Linked DNA regions of Methanothermobacter thermautotrophicus. The protein of the gene in region 1 binds, or shares a complex with, the protein of each later gene. Links are inferred from orthologs where the notes say so. Each region holds a gene or a part of one and is shown in the gene's direction. Other genes may lie near its edges.

The links. Proteins that work in one complex are often made in the same cells at the same time.
Region 2: the proteins of rpl12p (region 1) and tuf are in contact, whole or in part, in a crystal structure (PDB 3WY9), measured with the Pyrococcus horikoshii proteins. The link is inferred for Methanothermobacter thermautotrophicus from one-to-one orthologs. Residues at the interface, in WP_010886059.1 of Pyrococcus horikoshii: Glu96, Glu97, Leu100, Leu103, Ser104, Ala105, Leu106, Phe107, Gly108; in WP_010885563.1 of Pyrococcus horikoshii: Lys125, Glu126, Phe129, Arg132, Thr133, Lys165, Leu166, Thr169, Lys324, Gln326, Leu359, Ala360, Ile369, Glu372, Ile384, Ile422, Ser423, Gln425.
Region 3: the proteins of rpl12p (region 1) and DNK57_RS05870 are in contact, whole or in part, in a crystal structure (PDB 5H7L), measured with the Pyrococcus horikoshii proteins. The link is inferred for Methanothermobacter thermautotrophicus from one-to-one orthologs. Residues at the interface, in WP_010886059.1 of Pyrococcus horikoshii: Leu100, Ala101, Gly102, Leu103, Ser104, Ala105, Leu106, Phe107, Gly108; in WP_048053510.1 of Pyrococcus horikoshii: Pro161, Met164, Met165, Phe168, Ser169, Ile172, Val195, Glu196, Phe202, Leu211, Ser212, Val213, Met216, Lys222, Phe223, Asn224.

What each region holds. Positions count from the first base shown.
Region 1 is NZ_QKOF01000005.1:59,219-67,487, reverse strand. What follows is about bases 3,795-6,771. They hold rpl12p (50S ribosomal protein P1), read left to right. Parts: upstream 3,795-5,117; coding sequence 5,118-5,426; downstream 5,427-6,771. Other genes in these bases: alaS (alanine--tRNA ligase), read left to right, coding at 5,515-6,771; DNK57_RS02850 (50S ribosomal protein L10), read left to right, coding at 4,057-5,064; DNK57_RS02855 (50S ribosomal protein L1), read left to right, coding at 3,795-4,056. Also shown: DNK57_RS02880 (pyruvate kinase alpha/beta domain-containing protein), read left to right, coding at 82-642; cell division protein FtsZ, read left to right, coding at 874-2,019; DNK57_RS02870 (protein translocase SEC61 complex subunit gamma), read left to right, coding at 2,143-2,322; DNK57_RS02865 (transcription elongation factor Spt5), read left to right, coding at 2,379-2,858; DNK57_RS02860 (50S ribosomal protein L11), read left to right, coding at 2,858-3,340; more of DNK57_RS02855, read left to right, coding at 3,418-3,794; more of alaS, read left to right, coding at 6,772-8,202; DNK57_RS02835 (methanogenesis marker 16 metalloprotein), read left to right, coding at 8,236-8,269. UniProt on the Methanocaldococcus jannaschii protein: Forms part of the ribosomal stalk, playing a central role in the interaction of the ribosome with GTP-bound translation factors.
Region 2 is NZ_QKOF01000006.1:279,116-282,103, reverse strand. It holds tuf (translation elongation factor EF-1 subunit alpha), read left to right. Parts: upstream 1-867; coding sequence 868-2,109; downstream 2,110-2,988. Other genes in the region: mtrA (tetrahydromethanopterin S-methyltransferase subunit A), read right to left, coding at 2,805-2,988; rpsJ (30S ribosomal protein S10), read left to right, coding at 2,144-2,452; DNK57_RS05870 (elongation factor EF-2), read left to right, coding at 1-754. UniProt on the Methanocaldococcus jannaschii protein: GTP hydrolase that promotes the GTP-dependent binding of aminoacyl-tRNA to the A-site of ribosomes during protein biosynthesis.
Region 3 is NZ_QKOF01000006.1:280,947-283,862, reverse strand. It holds DNK57_RS05870 (elongation factor EF-2), read left to right. Parts: upstream 1-320; coding sequence 321-2,513; downstream 2,514-2,916. Other genes in the region: tuf (translation elongation factor EF-1 subunit alpha), read left to right, coding at 2,627-2,916; rpsG (30S ribosomal protein S7), read left to right, coding at 1-303. UniProt on the Methanocaldococcus jannaschii protein: Catalyzes the GTP-dependent ribosomal translocation step during translation elongation.

The sequences.
Region 1 (8,269 bases):
CTTTATAAAAATTTTTCCTATACTTGCATGATATATCCAAATATAATTTGAGATCAAGGTATATATAAGTAGGTGTTAGTCATGGAGAAGAAGATATGTTACTTTGAGGAACCAGGTAAGGAAAACACTGAGAGGGTCCTTGAACTTGTAAGGGAGAGGGCTGACCAGCTTGGAATCAGGGATTTTGTTGTGGCATCGGTTTCAGGCGAGACGGCCCTCATGTTATCTGAAATGGTTGAGGGCAACATTGTATCTGTAACCCACCATGCAGGTTTCAGGGAGAAGGGAAAGCTTGAACTGGAGGCTGATGCAAGGGATGACCTCATCGAGAGGGGTGTGAAGGTCTATGCTGGTTCACATGCCCTCAGTGGTGTTGGAAGGGGGATATCAAACAGGTTTGGGGGCGTCACGCCCGTGGAGGTGATGGCCGAAACCCTGAGGATGGTCTCCCAGGGATTCAAGGTATGTGTAGAGATAGCCATAATGGCCGCAGACGCTGGACTCATCCCCGTTGATGAGGAGGTTATAGCCATAGGTGGAACCGCCTGGGGTGCTGACACAGCCGTTGTACTCACACCCGCCCACATGAACAGTGTATTTGACCTCCGGATCCATGAGGTAATTGCAATGCCCAGACCATAACTGTCTCATGACAGCTCATGATGGTCCCACCCAGATTCATGCTATTCATGGCCACGCGGGCCATCAATAATTTTATTTTGCCCCAACTTTGACCCGGTATTTTCAGAGGTCACAGAAACTGATTTTTAATTTTGAATGTGAGCCATGGCCCCATTGGTGCCATATTAACCGTTGCTTTTAAATATGTCTTAGCACAATAACATATTTCATAGATAAGTGTGGGGGTAGTAATTGAAATTCATTAACGATGCCATAAAGGAATCTGAGAAAAGGGAAAAGCCGTCTTCCACCTCAATGAATTCAGAAATTGACAGGGAACTCCAGGAAATAATCGAAAATAGCAGGGCCAAGATATACGTTGTTGGGACCGGCGGAGCAGGTAACAACACCGTAACAAGGCTCAGTGAGATTGGAGTTGAGGGTGCTGAGACCATAGCCGTTAACACGGATGCCCAGGACCTCTTCTACTCGGTAGCTGACCGGAAGCTTCTCATAGGCAGGAATGTATGTGGTGGTCTCGGTGCAGGCGGTGTCCCTGAAGTGGGAGAGGAATGTGCAGAGGAAAGTGAGGATGATATCCGCAGGGAACTTGAAGGGGCTGATATGGTCTTTGTAACCTGTGGCCTTGGGGGTGGTACAGGGACAGGATCAGCGCCCGTGATATCCAAACTCGCCAAGAAGGCGGGCGCCCTCACGATAGCCGTTGCAACCATGCCCTTCAGTGCAGAGGGTCTTAAGAGGAGGGAGAATGCTGAGAGGGGACTTGAGAAACTCCAGAACGCCGCAGATACCGTCATCGTCATACCCAATGACAAGCTCCTTGAGGTCGCACCCAATCTGCCCCTGAATAAGGCCTTCATGGTTGCAGACGAGATCCTTGGAAGGGCAGTTAAGGGCATAACTGAACTCATAACCAAACCCGGCCTCGTTAGCCTTGACTTTGCTGACGTTAGAAGCATAATGAAGGGTTCAGGAATGGCAATGATTGGAATGGGTGAGGCAGAATCCGGTGACAGGGCCCTTGAATCAGTTTATGAGGCCCTTAACAGTCCACTGCTGGATCTGGACATATCCAATGCAAGAGGAGCCCTTATAAACATATCTGGAAGTTCAGACCTCACCCTCCAGGAGGCTGAAAGGATCGTGGAGGTTGTTGCCGAGGAACTTGATCCGGATGCAAACATAATATGGGGTGCCCAGATTCAGGATGACCTTCAGAACGTCATACGGACAACAATCGTCGTTGCAGGTGTAAGATCACCCTACATCTATGGGGCCCATGGATCTGCAGAGAAGGAGTTCATGGATGAAAAACAGCGTGAAAGGGGCTCCGTTGATGAGTCTGTCCTGGAAGAATTTATAGATGGAGTATTCTGATATTCTTCCACACACCCCCACCTTAAGGAAAACATTTATAAATCTTGAATTATAGATTACTCCATCACTCATCCTTGATCATAGCCCTTGTTTTTTAACCCATAGTAATAGCGGGGATAAACCATGAAATACAGGGAGTCTATTTTAAATTTTATAAAACAGTCAAAGAGAGTATTGAAGGTTTCAAAGAAACCTAGCCGTGAGGAATACCTCAACGTGTCAAAGGTAACCGGTATAGGTATAATAATAATAGGTGTCATAGGATTCATAATAAGCATAATCGCCCAGCTCCTGGGGGGCTAGCATCAGGGTGGGTTAAAGGTTGTACAGTGAATTATATATATGAGGTTGTGTTCTTAATGGAAGATAGTAAAAATTCCATCTATGCCCTTAAGACCTCCGTGGGTCAGGAGAAAAATGTGGCCAGGATGCTTGCAAGGAAGGTGAGGGATAGTGGTATAGAGATAAACGCTATTCTTGTCCCTGAATCACTGAGGGGATACATCCTGGTTGAGTCCTCATCAAAGATTGACATGAGAAACCCTGCAATAAGGGTGCCCCACCTCAGGGGTGTAGTTGAAAGTAAAACAGAGGGTGAGGCCGAGATAGACTTTGAAGAGGTTAAAAGGTTCCTCAAGCCAGAACCCATCATATCATCCATTAAGAAGGGAAGCATTGTTGAACTCATATCCGGACCCTTTAAGGGCGAAAGGGCAAAGGTTATCCGCATAGATGAGTCAAGGGAGGAAGTTGTACTTGAACTCATAGAGGCGGCCGTGCCCATTCCAGTAACTGTTAAAGGTGATCAGATTAGAATAATACAAAAGGAGGCTGATTAATGGCTAAAGAAACCGTTGAAATTCTTATTGATGGTGGAAAAGCCACTCCAGGACCACCTCTGGGTCCTGCGATTGGTCCGCTTGGAATTAACATGATGCAGGTAGTTGAGGAGATAAACCGCAAGACAGCTGACTTTGAGGGGATGAAGGTCCCTGTGAAGATCATAGTGGACACGGATACAAGGGAATTTGAGGTTGAAGTGGGTACTCCTCCAACAACCGCCCTCATCATGGATGAACTCAAGCTGGAGAAGGGGTCCCAGGACCCTGGGATGGATAAGATAGCAGACATCTCAATGGAACAGGTGCTGAAGATTGCCAGGATGAAATTCGATGCACTGCTATCAAATGACTACAAACGTGCAGTCAAGGAGATCATGGGCACCTGTGTCAGCATGGGCATAACAGTGAATGGTAAGGACCCCCGTGAGGTTCAGAGGGAGGTTGACCAGGGAGCCTATGATGACCTCCTCACATCATAAAAATTTATAAATCTTGAAAACCACATAACTAACCCCATTATATGAACTTATTTTTTGAAGTTCATGGAGGATTCAGAATGCAACAAGAGATAATGGAAGCGGTGAAGAAGGCCAAGGAACTTTCAAGGCCGAGAAACTTCACACAGTCCATGGATGTTATTCTTAACATCAAGGACCTTGACGTCAATAAACCAGAGAACAGGTTTGACGAGGAAGTTTCTCTACCCAACGGCCGCGGTAAGGATGTAAAGATTGCCGTGATAGCCGATGGGGAACTGGCCCTCCAGGCTAAAAATGCAGGGGCCGACCTTGTGATAACCAAGGATGAACTTGAAGAACTTGGCAAAAACCGTAAGGAAGCAAAGAAACTTGCCAACCAGTATGAATTCTTTGTGGCTCAGGCAGACATGATGCCCCTGGTGGGTCGATTCCTGGGACCCGTTCTCGGACCCAGAAAGAAGATGCCCAAACCAGTGCCAGCAACAATAAACCCGGAGCCCATCCTGAAGAAACTCAGGGACACTGTTAAGGTCAGAATCAAGGACCAGCCAGTGGTTCATACCGTGGTTGGTACCGAGGACATGGACGATGAGAAGCTCGCCGAGAACATAGAGGCGGTTCTTCAGACAATTGACCGCAAACTTGAGAAGGGAAGAAACCAGTTAAAGTCCATGTACGTTAAGACAACCATGGGCCCGGTAGTGAGGGTGATTTAAATGGCTCACGTGGCTGAATGGAAGAAGAAAGAGGTTCAGGAGCTCCATGACCTCATCAAAGGTCATGAAGTGGTTGGTATAGCCAACCTTGCAGACATACCTGCAAGGCAGCTCCAGAAGATGCGCCAGACACTCCGTGACAGTGCACTCATCAGAATGTCCAAGAAGACCCTGATCAGCCTTGCCCTTGAGAAAGCTGGCAGAGAACTTGAAAACGTTGATTCACTCTCTGAATACATGGAGGGGCAGCCTGCACTTATATTCACAGATATGAATCCATTTAAGCTCTTCAAGATCCTTGAGGACAGTAAAACTCCTGCTCCAGCCAAACCAGGGGCCATCGCCCCGGCTGACATAGTTGTCCCCAAGGGGGATACCGGATTTGCACCAGGTCCAATACTGGGTGAACTGCAGCAGATAGGTATCCCTGCCAAGATCGAGAAGGGCAAGATCGTGGTTTCAAATGACCACGTCGTTGTGAAGGCAGGGGAGGAGATACCACCCAAGGTGGCCGGAATATTAACAAGACTTGATATACAGCCACTTGAGGTGGGAATAGACCTCAGAGCAGCATATGAAAACCAGACAATATACACTGCAGATGTATTAACCATCGATGAAGAGAAGACCCTGTCTGATATCCAGAAGGCATTTTCACAGGCATTTAACCTCTCCGTCAACGCGGTTATATACACCAGGGAGACAATGCCTGCCATCATCCAGAAGGCAGCTTCAAAGTCATTCAACCTTGCATACAATGCATCAATACTCACATCAGAAACAACTGACCTCCTGCTTGCAAAGGCCTATGCACAGATGCTTGCACTGGCCGCTGCAGCTGCAGAGGTTAATGATGAGGCAGTTGATGATGAACTGAAGGAGAAGTTGTCTTCAAGGGCAGCAGCACCAGCCCCTGAAGAAAAAGAGGAAGAGGTTGAAGAAGAAGCTGAAGAGGAAGAAGAGGAAGAAGAGGATGCAGCTGCCGGTCTCGGCGCACTCTTCGGATAAACACTTTACTGGCAACAGTTAACCCATTAAAAAATAAAATTTGAGGTGATCATATGGAATACATATACGCAGCAATGTTACTGCATACAACAGGTAAGGAAATCAACGAAGAAAACGTTAAAGGCGTCCTTGAAGCAGCAGGCGCTGAAGTGGACGATGCAAGGGTCAAGGCTCTCATAGCAGCCCTTGAAGACGTTGACATCGAAGAGGCAATGGAAACAACAGCTGTAGCCGCAGCACCAGCAGCGGCAGCAGCACCAGCAGCAGCCGAAGAGGCTGAAGAAGAAGCTGAGGAAGAAGAGGAAGAAGAAGAGGAAGCTGAAGAGGAAGCAGCTGCCGGTCTCGGCGCACTCTTCGGTTAAACTCCTCCCTATTTTTTTCTCTTCCAGTGTTTAATGGCAAAAAATTTATTTTTCTTAATTCTTATTCTATTTATAAAAACTGTTTTCAATGATTACCATGTCCCGTCAGCTTGAAAAACTTGGATACAGAAAATATGAATGCAGGTCCTGTGGAAACATCTTCTGGTCTATGAAGGAACGCGAAACATGTGGAGACGCCCCCTGTGACGAATACGGATTCATAGGAAACCCCGCCACAGATAGGAGCTATGACCTCTATGAGATACAGGATGAGTTCATGGAGTTCTTCGCTGAAAGGGGTCATGAACCCATCAGGAGGTACCCTGTACTTGCAAAACGCTGGCGGGACGATGTATTCCTGGTGGGCGCATCCATATACAACTTCCAGCCATGGGTCACATCTGGCCTGGTGAAACCCCCCGCAAACCCCCTGGTGGTTGCGCAGCCATCAATAAGACTCAACGATGTTGATAATGTTGGAAGAACAGGAAGACACCTCACATGCTTCACAATGGGGGGTCATCACGCATTCAATTCTGAGGATAACACTGTCTACTGGGAAGAGGAGACAATAAAGTACTGTCATGACTTTTTAACACACATAGGAATTGATCCATCTGAGATAACATTCATAGAGTCATGGTGGCAGGGGGGTGGAAACGAGGGGCCCTGCTATGAGGTATGCGTCAGGGGTGTTGAACTTGCAACCCTTGTCTTCATACAGTACCGGACTCTCCCTGATGGTGGCAGGGAGGAGATCCCCCTCAAGATAGTTGACACAGGCTATGGACTTGAAAGGTTCGCCTGGATATCACAGGGGACACCAACAGCCTACGATGCCTGCTTTGGCCCGGTAATTGAGAAACTGCTCCAGCTGACAGGTGTGGAAATCGATGAGGAGATACTTGCAGAGAATGCCAGGGTTGCAGGGATGATGGACATAGAGACCTACGCCGATTTAAGGGAACTCAGGAAGAGGGTAGCGGATAAACTTGGTATCTCTGTGGAGGAACTGGAACGTGCAGCCTCCCCAATGGAATCGGTTTATGCCATAGCAGACCATACCCGGTGCCTGGCATTCATGCTTGCAGATGGGGTGATACCATCAAACGTGAAGGAGGGATACCTTGCAAGGCTCATAATCAGGAGGACCCTTAGGCTCATGAAGGACCTTGGCATGAAGGAGTCCCTTAAGGATATAATGAACATCCAGGTGGAGTTCCTTGAGGGCCACTACCCTGAGATAAGGGGTCATCATGAGCACATACTGAATATCATAGACCTCGAGGAACACCGCTATGCAAGGACAGTGAAGAAGGGTCGCAGGATTGTCGAGAAAACAATAAAATACCTTAAAAGGGATGGAAAAGCAGAGATGCCCCTGGAGACCCTCATAAAACTGTATGACTCCCACGGAATCCCACCCGAGACCATCAAGGAGATGGCAGAGGAATCCGGATTCAAGGTTAAAATTCCAGACAACTTCTACACCCTCGTAGCAGAGAGGAATGAAACCGAAGCCGACATGCCCGGGGAGGACGTACACCTTGACTACCCTGCAACTGAACTCCTATTCTACAGGAAACCCGATGAACTGGAATTCCAGGCAGAGGTCATAGGCATACATGAGAATGGCATAATACTCGACCGCACACTCTTCTATCCTGAGGGGGGCGGTCAGCCATCAGATACAGGATACATCACAGCTGAAGGCTGCAAGGTCAGGATAAAACATGCAGAGAAGATAGGGGACGTCGTTGTTCACAGGACAGACGATGAAATCTGCATCGAACCAGGAACAACCATCAGAGGCTTTATTGATTCCGATAGAAGGCTTCAGCTCACAAGGAACCACACAGCAACCCACCTCATAGTTTCAGCGGCAAGAAAGGTCCTGGGAGATCACATATGGCAGGCGGGGGCCCAGAAGGGAGTTAAAAGTTCACGCATAGACCTGTCACACTACAGAAGAATAAAACTGGAAGAGCTCCAGGAGATAGAGAGACTCGCAAATGAGTATGTCATGATGAACGTACCCCTCCATGTCAGGTGGATGGACCGGGACCTTGCAGAGAGGAAGTATGGATTCATACTCTACCAGGGCGGAGTTGTACCTGGCTCAAGGATAAGGGTCGTTGAGATTCCAGGCATAGATGTCCAGGCCTGTGCAGGCACCCATGTCCACAGAACAGGAGACATTGGACTCATCAGGATAAACCGAACAGAACGCATACAGGACGGAGTGGAGAGGATAGAGTTCTCTGCAGGGTCAGCGGCCATAGAGCTCATGCAGAAGGCAGGGGACATACTGAGGGAAAGCTCGGACATATTCAAGGTCACCCCATCACAGCTCCCAGGGACATGTGAAAGGTTCTTCAGGGAGTGGAAGGCCCTCAGAAATGAGGTCTCCCGCCTCAAGGAGGAGGTCGCGTCACTAAAGATCCTTGAGATGAAGGACAGGGCTGAGAAGATCAATAACCTCACAGTGATAATCGACACCGTTGACGCTGATATGGATGAGATGAAGAACATGGCCCTTGAACTATCAGCCACAGTCGACGCAGTGGTACTAGCGAACCATGAGGGTAAAATCGTTGGAGCAGCCTCTGAAGATGCCGTAAAGGCTGGTTTGAGGATCAACGAGGTCATATCAAAGGCTGCAGCTTTGCTTGGAGGTGGAGGTGGAGGCAGACCTCACCTTGCACAGGGAGCAGGCCCCGGAACTGAGAAGCTTGATGATGCCCTTGATGAGGCTAGAGCAGCCCTTAGAATATGAAGGCATCCTCTCTGACTGTTTAGGGGGTTCAATTTGAACAGACCTGTCTCTGAAATAAATGAAAGAA
Region 2 (2,988 bases), on another replicon or contig:
ATCACCCAACAAACACAACCGCTTCTACATAGAAATTGAACCAGTTGAAGAATCAGTGATGCAAGCTATACAGGAAGGTAAGATAAAAGAAGGTCGTGTAAAGGGTAAGGAGATGGCCAAGAACTTCATAGAGGCAGGTATGGATAAGGAGGAAGCCAGAAGGGTCTGGGATGTCTATGAGAAGAACATCTTCATCAACATGACCCGTGGTATCCAGTACCTCGACGAGATCAAGGAGCTCCTCATGGACGGATTTGAGAGTGCAATGGACAACGGCCCACTGGCCAAGGAGAAGGTCATGGGGGTTAAGATAAAACTCATGGACGCCAAGATCCACGAGGACGCTGTCCACAGGGGTCCCGCACAGGTCCTTCCAGCCATAAGGAAGGGTATATTCGGTGCCATGATGTCTGCAGAGCCAGTGCTCCTTGAACCCATACAGAAGGTATTCATCAACGTGCCACAGGATTACATGGGAAGCGCGACACGTGAGATACAGAACAGGCGTGGACAGATCGTCAACATGACCCAGGAGGGTGACATGGTAACCGTTGAATCCACTGTACCAGTGGCGGAGATGTTTGGATTCGCAGGCGATATCAGGTCAGCCACCGAGGGACGATGTCTCTGGTCAACAGAGAACGCTGGATTCGAGAGACTTCCAAACGAACTGCAGCACACCATAATAAGGGAGGTAAGGACCAGGAAGGGTCTGAGTCCTGAACCCTACAGGGCAGACCACTACCTGGGTTAATCCCATTAAACTTATATAATTAAAAAGAATATAGGAAATTACCTTAGACAAACAGCATGCCCATTTGCTGGATCTAAAAAATCAGGCTAAACCATCATATATGGAGGTATATTATGGCTAAAGAAAAAGAACACATGAACCTGGCGTTTATTGGACACGTAGACCACGGAAAATCCACACTAGTGGGACACCTGCTCCTGCAGGCCGGAGCAATCGCCGAACAGCAGTTAGCTGACGGTGAAGACAAGTTCAGGTTTGTCATGGACAGGCTCTCCGAGGAAAGGGAAAGAGGAGTTACAATCGACCTTGCACACGCCAAATTCGAAACAGACAAGTACGAGTTCACAATCGTGGACTGCCCCGGACACCGTGACTTCGTTAAGAACATGATCACAGGTGCGTCCCAGGCAGACGCAGCAGTCCTAGTAGTTGCAGTGGACGACGGTGTAATGCCCCAGACCAAGGAACACGTGTTCCTATCAAGGACACTGGGTATAAACCAGCTCATAGTCGCCATCAACAAGATGGACCTCGTCAACTACGACGAAGAGAAATTCAACGCCCTCAAGGATGAGGTTGCAGCCCTAATCAAAACAGTGGGTTACAAGCCAAGCGACGTTGAATTCATCCCACTCTCCGCCTTTGAAGGGGACAACATAACATCAAAGAGCGAAAACACCCCATGGTACAAGGGTAAAACACTCGTTGAAGCCCTTGACGACCTTGAAGCACCCGAAAAGCCTGTGGACCTTCCACTGAGGATCCCTATACAGGACGTCTACTCCATCACAGGTGTCGGTACCGTCCCAGTGGGACGTGTAGAGACAGGTGTCCTCAAGAAGGGTGAAAATGTCATATTCGAACCTGCAGGTGTAAGTGGAGAGGTCAAATCCATCGAAATGCACCATGAGATGATCGAACAGGCCGAACCTGGTGACAACATAGGTTTCAACGTCAGGGGTGTCGGTAAAAACGACATCAGAAGGGGAGACGTCGCAGGACACCTGGACAACCCGCCAAAGGTTGCCAAGGAGTTCACGGCACAGATCGTTGTTCTCCAGCACCCAGGTGTCATAACAGTGGGTTACACACCTGTATTCCACTGTCACACAGCACAGGTTGCCTGTACCTTCCTTGAACTGGTGCAGAAGATGAACCCTGCAACAGGTCAGGTGGAAGAGGAAAACCCTGACTTCCTGAAAACAGGTAACGCTGCTGTTGTGAAGGTCAAACCAACCAAGCCACTGGTCATCGAGAAGATAAAGGACATCCCACACATGGGAAGATTCGCCATAAGGGACATGGGACAGACAGTGGCTGCTGGAATGTGCATAGACCTCGTACCAGCAAAATAAACCCACCTCTTCCCTTTTTTACAGGAGGATTTAAATGCACAAAGCAAGGATTAAACTGACAGGGACAGACCCTGAAAAACTGGCATACGTCTGTGACCAGCTCAAGAAGATTGCTGAGAGGACAGGCGTGGACATGTCAGGCCCAATACCCCTCCCAACCAAGAGGCTCGTGGTTCCAACAAGGAAATCCCCTGATGGTGAGGGAACCGCAACCTGGGAGAAATGGGAGATGAGGATCCACAAGAGGCTTGTGGGTATAGAGGCCGATGAAAGGGCCATGCGTCAGGTCATGAAGGTCAACGTGCCTGACAATGTCAGCATCGAAATCGAACTCAAAAGTTAACTGGGGTGCAAACCCCTCTAACTAAATTCACCCACCAAAAACTATATAAATAAGAGTTTATCAATCTCTTTTATCTGACACTGCCGGGATAGCCTAGCCAGGTAAGGCGCGGGACTTGAGATCCCGTGGAGATTCTCTCCGCCTGGGTTCAAATCCCAGTCCCGGCGCTTAAAAAACTTTTTTCTGAATTAAAATCATAACTGTTCTGCCGGGATAGCCTAGCCAGGTAAGGCGCAAGACTGGAAATCTTGTGGAGCTCTGCTCCTCCTGGGTTCAAATCCCAGTCCCGGCGTGGAAAATAGGAGGAAGTGACCGCCTCTGGGTGGCGGTCAGGACCCTTAAAAATAAATAATCAGGTGTTTTCTTCTGAATCCCCTTTTTTAATTTCCGGAAACTTTAAAACGAGGGGTTCCTCTTCCATCGCACCAGCGTCATGAACCACACAGTCCTCTATCCTTGCAGTTATCATGGATGGATCCTCAACATCAACCATGTCCACAAGTTCAACCTGTCTCCTGAACCTCTCTATGGCCTCC
Region 3 (2,916 bases), on another replicon or contig:
AAGGAGAACCCTGTCCAGGTCCTTGTCAAGGCCGTTGAAAACACCTCACCCAGGGAGGAGACCACAAGGATCAAGTACGGTGGTATAGGTTACCAGGTCGCAGTTGACATCTCCCCCCAGAGGAGGGTGGACCTCTCACTGGGATTCATAACCAAGGGCGCAATGCAGGCAGCATTCAAGAACAAGAAGTCCATAGAGGAGTGCCTTGCGAATGAGATAATGCTGGCTGCAGAGTACGACACAAGAAGCTTCGCGATTCAGAAGAAGGAAGAGAAAGAAAGGATAGCCAGATCCGCACATTAAACTTACAGGTGGTTTTAGTGAGCAGACGTGCAAAAATGATTAGTAAGATTAAGGAGCTCATGTACCAGCCAGAGTACATCCGTAACATCGGTATAGTGGCACACATTGACCACGGGAAAACAACACTCTCCGACAACCTCCTGGCTGGTGCTGGGATGATCTCCGCTGAACTGGCAGGGGATCAGCGCTTCCTTGACTTCGACGAACAGGAACAGGCAAGGGGTATCACCATTGACGCTGCGAACGTCTCAATGGTCCACTCCTACGAGGGAAATGAATACCTCATAAACCTCATCGACACACCAGGTCACGTTGACTTCGGGGGTGACGTTACAAGGGCCATGAGGGCCGTTGACGGTGCAGTTGTTGTTGTATGTGCCGTTGAGGGCATAATGCCCCAGACAGAAACCGTGCTAAGGCAGGCCCTCAAGGAAAACGTGAGACCCGTCCTCTTCATAAACAAGGTTGACAGGCTCATAAACGAACTTAAACTTGACGCCAGTGAGCTCCAGGAGAGGTTCGTGAAGATCATAGCAAATGCAAACAAACTCATCAAGAACATGGCCCCTGAGGAGTTCAGGGACAAATGGCAGGTCCGTGTTGAGGATGGGAGTGTCGCCTTCGGTTCAGCCTACCACAACTGGGCGATAAACGTCCCCATAATGCAGGAGACAGGCATAAACTTCAACGACATCTACGAGTACTGTAAGGGGGACAACCAGAAGGAACTTGCCCAGAAGGTGCCGCTACACCAGGTCCTTCTTGGAATGGTTGTTGAACACCTGCCAAGCCCCGCCGATTCCCAGGCATACAGGGTCCCAATAATATGGTCCGGGGACCTTGAAAGCGAAGAGGGACAGGCCATGCTAAAAACAGACCCTGAAGGCCCCCTTGCAGTGATGGTAACCGATGTGAGTATAGACAAACACGCCGGGGAAGTCGCCACGGGACGTGTCTATGGTGGAACAATAGAGAAGGGAAGCGAGGTCTTCCTTGTGGGTTCCCACAGCAAGGCACGTGTACAGCAGGTCGGTGTCTACATGGGACCAGAGAGGGTTAACACCGACAAGGTCCCTGCAGGTAACATCGTGGCCATAACAGGTGCCAAGAATGCAGTTGCAGGTGAAACAATCTGCGACACCGGCAGGAAGATAAAGGCCTTTGAGGGCCTTGAACACATCTCCGAACCAGTGGTTACAGTTGCAGTTGAGGCCAAGAACACCAAGGACCTTCCAAAGCTCATAGAGGTACTCAGGCAGGTCGGTAAGGAGGACCCAACCGTAAGGGTTGAAATAAACGAGGAGACCGGTGAACACCTCATCTCAGGTATGGGTGAACTCCACCTTGAGATCATAGCCTACAGGATCAACGAGAAGGGTGTTGAGATAGAGACATCAGAACCGATAGTCGTCTACAGGGAGACCGTTGCAGGTACCGCAGGACCCGTTGAGGGTAAATCACCCAACAAACACAACCGCTTCTACATAGAAATTGAACCAGTTGAAGAATCAGTGATGCAAGCTATACAGGAAGGTAAGATAAAAGAAGGTCGTGTAAAGGGTAAGGAGATGGCCAAGAACTTCATAGAGGCAGGTATGGATAAGGAGGAAGCCAGAAGGGTCTGGGATGTCTATGAGAAGAACATCTTCATCAACATGACCCGTGGTATCCAGTACCTCGACGAGATCAAGGAGCTCCTCATGGACGGATTTGAGAGTGCAATGGACAACGGCCCACTGGCCAAGGAGAAGGTCATGGGGGTTAAGATAAAACTCATGGACGCCAAGATCCACGAGGACGCTGTCCACAGGGGTCCCGCACAGGTCCTTCCAGCCATAAGGAAGGGTATATTCGGTGCCATGATGTCTGCAGAGCCAGTGCTCCTTGAACCCATACAGAAGGTATTCATCAACGTGCCACAGGATTACATGGGAAGCGCGACACGTGAGATACAGAACAGGCGTGGACAGATCGTCAACATGACCCAGGAGGGTGACATGGTAACCGTTGAATCCACTGTACCAGTGGCGGAGATGTTTGGATTCGCAGGCGATATCAGGTCAGCCACCGAGGGACGATGTCTCTGGTCAACAGAGAACGCTGGATTCGAGAGACTTCCAAACGAACTGCAGCACACCATAATAAGGGAGGTAAGGACCAGGAAGGGTCTGAGTCCTGAACCCTACAGGGCAGACCACTACCTGGGTTAATCCCATTAAACTTATATAATTAAAAAGAATATAGGAAATTACCTTAGACAAACAGCATGCCCATTTGCTGGATCTAAAAAATCAGGCTAAACCATCATATATGGAGGTATATTATGGCTAAAGAAAAAGAACACATGAACCTGGCGTTTATTGGACACGTAGACCACGGAAAATCCACACTAGTGGGACACCTGCTCCTGCAGGCCGGAGCAATCGCCGAACAGCAGTTAGCTGACGGTGAAGACAAGTTCAGGTTTGTCATGGACAGGCTCTCCGAGGAAAGGGAAAGAGGAGTTACAATCGACCTTGCACACGCCAAATTCGAAACAGACAAGTACGAGTTCACAATCGTGGACTGCCCCGGACACCGTGACTTCGTTAAGAACATGATCACAGGTGCGTC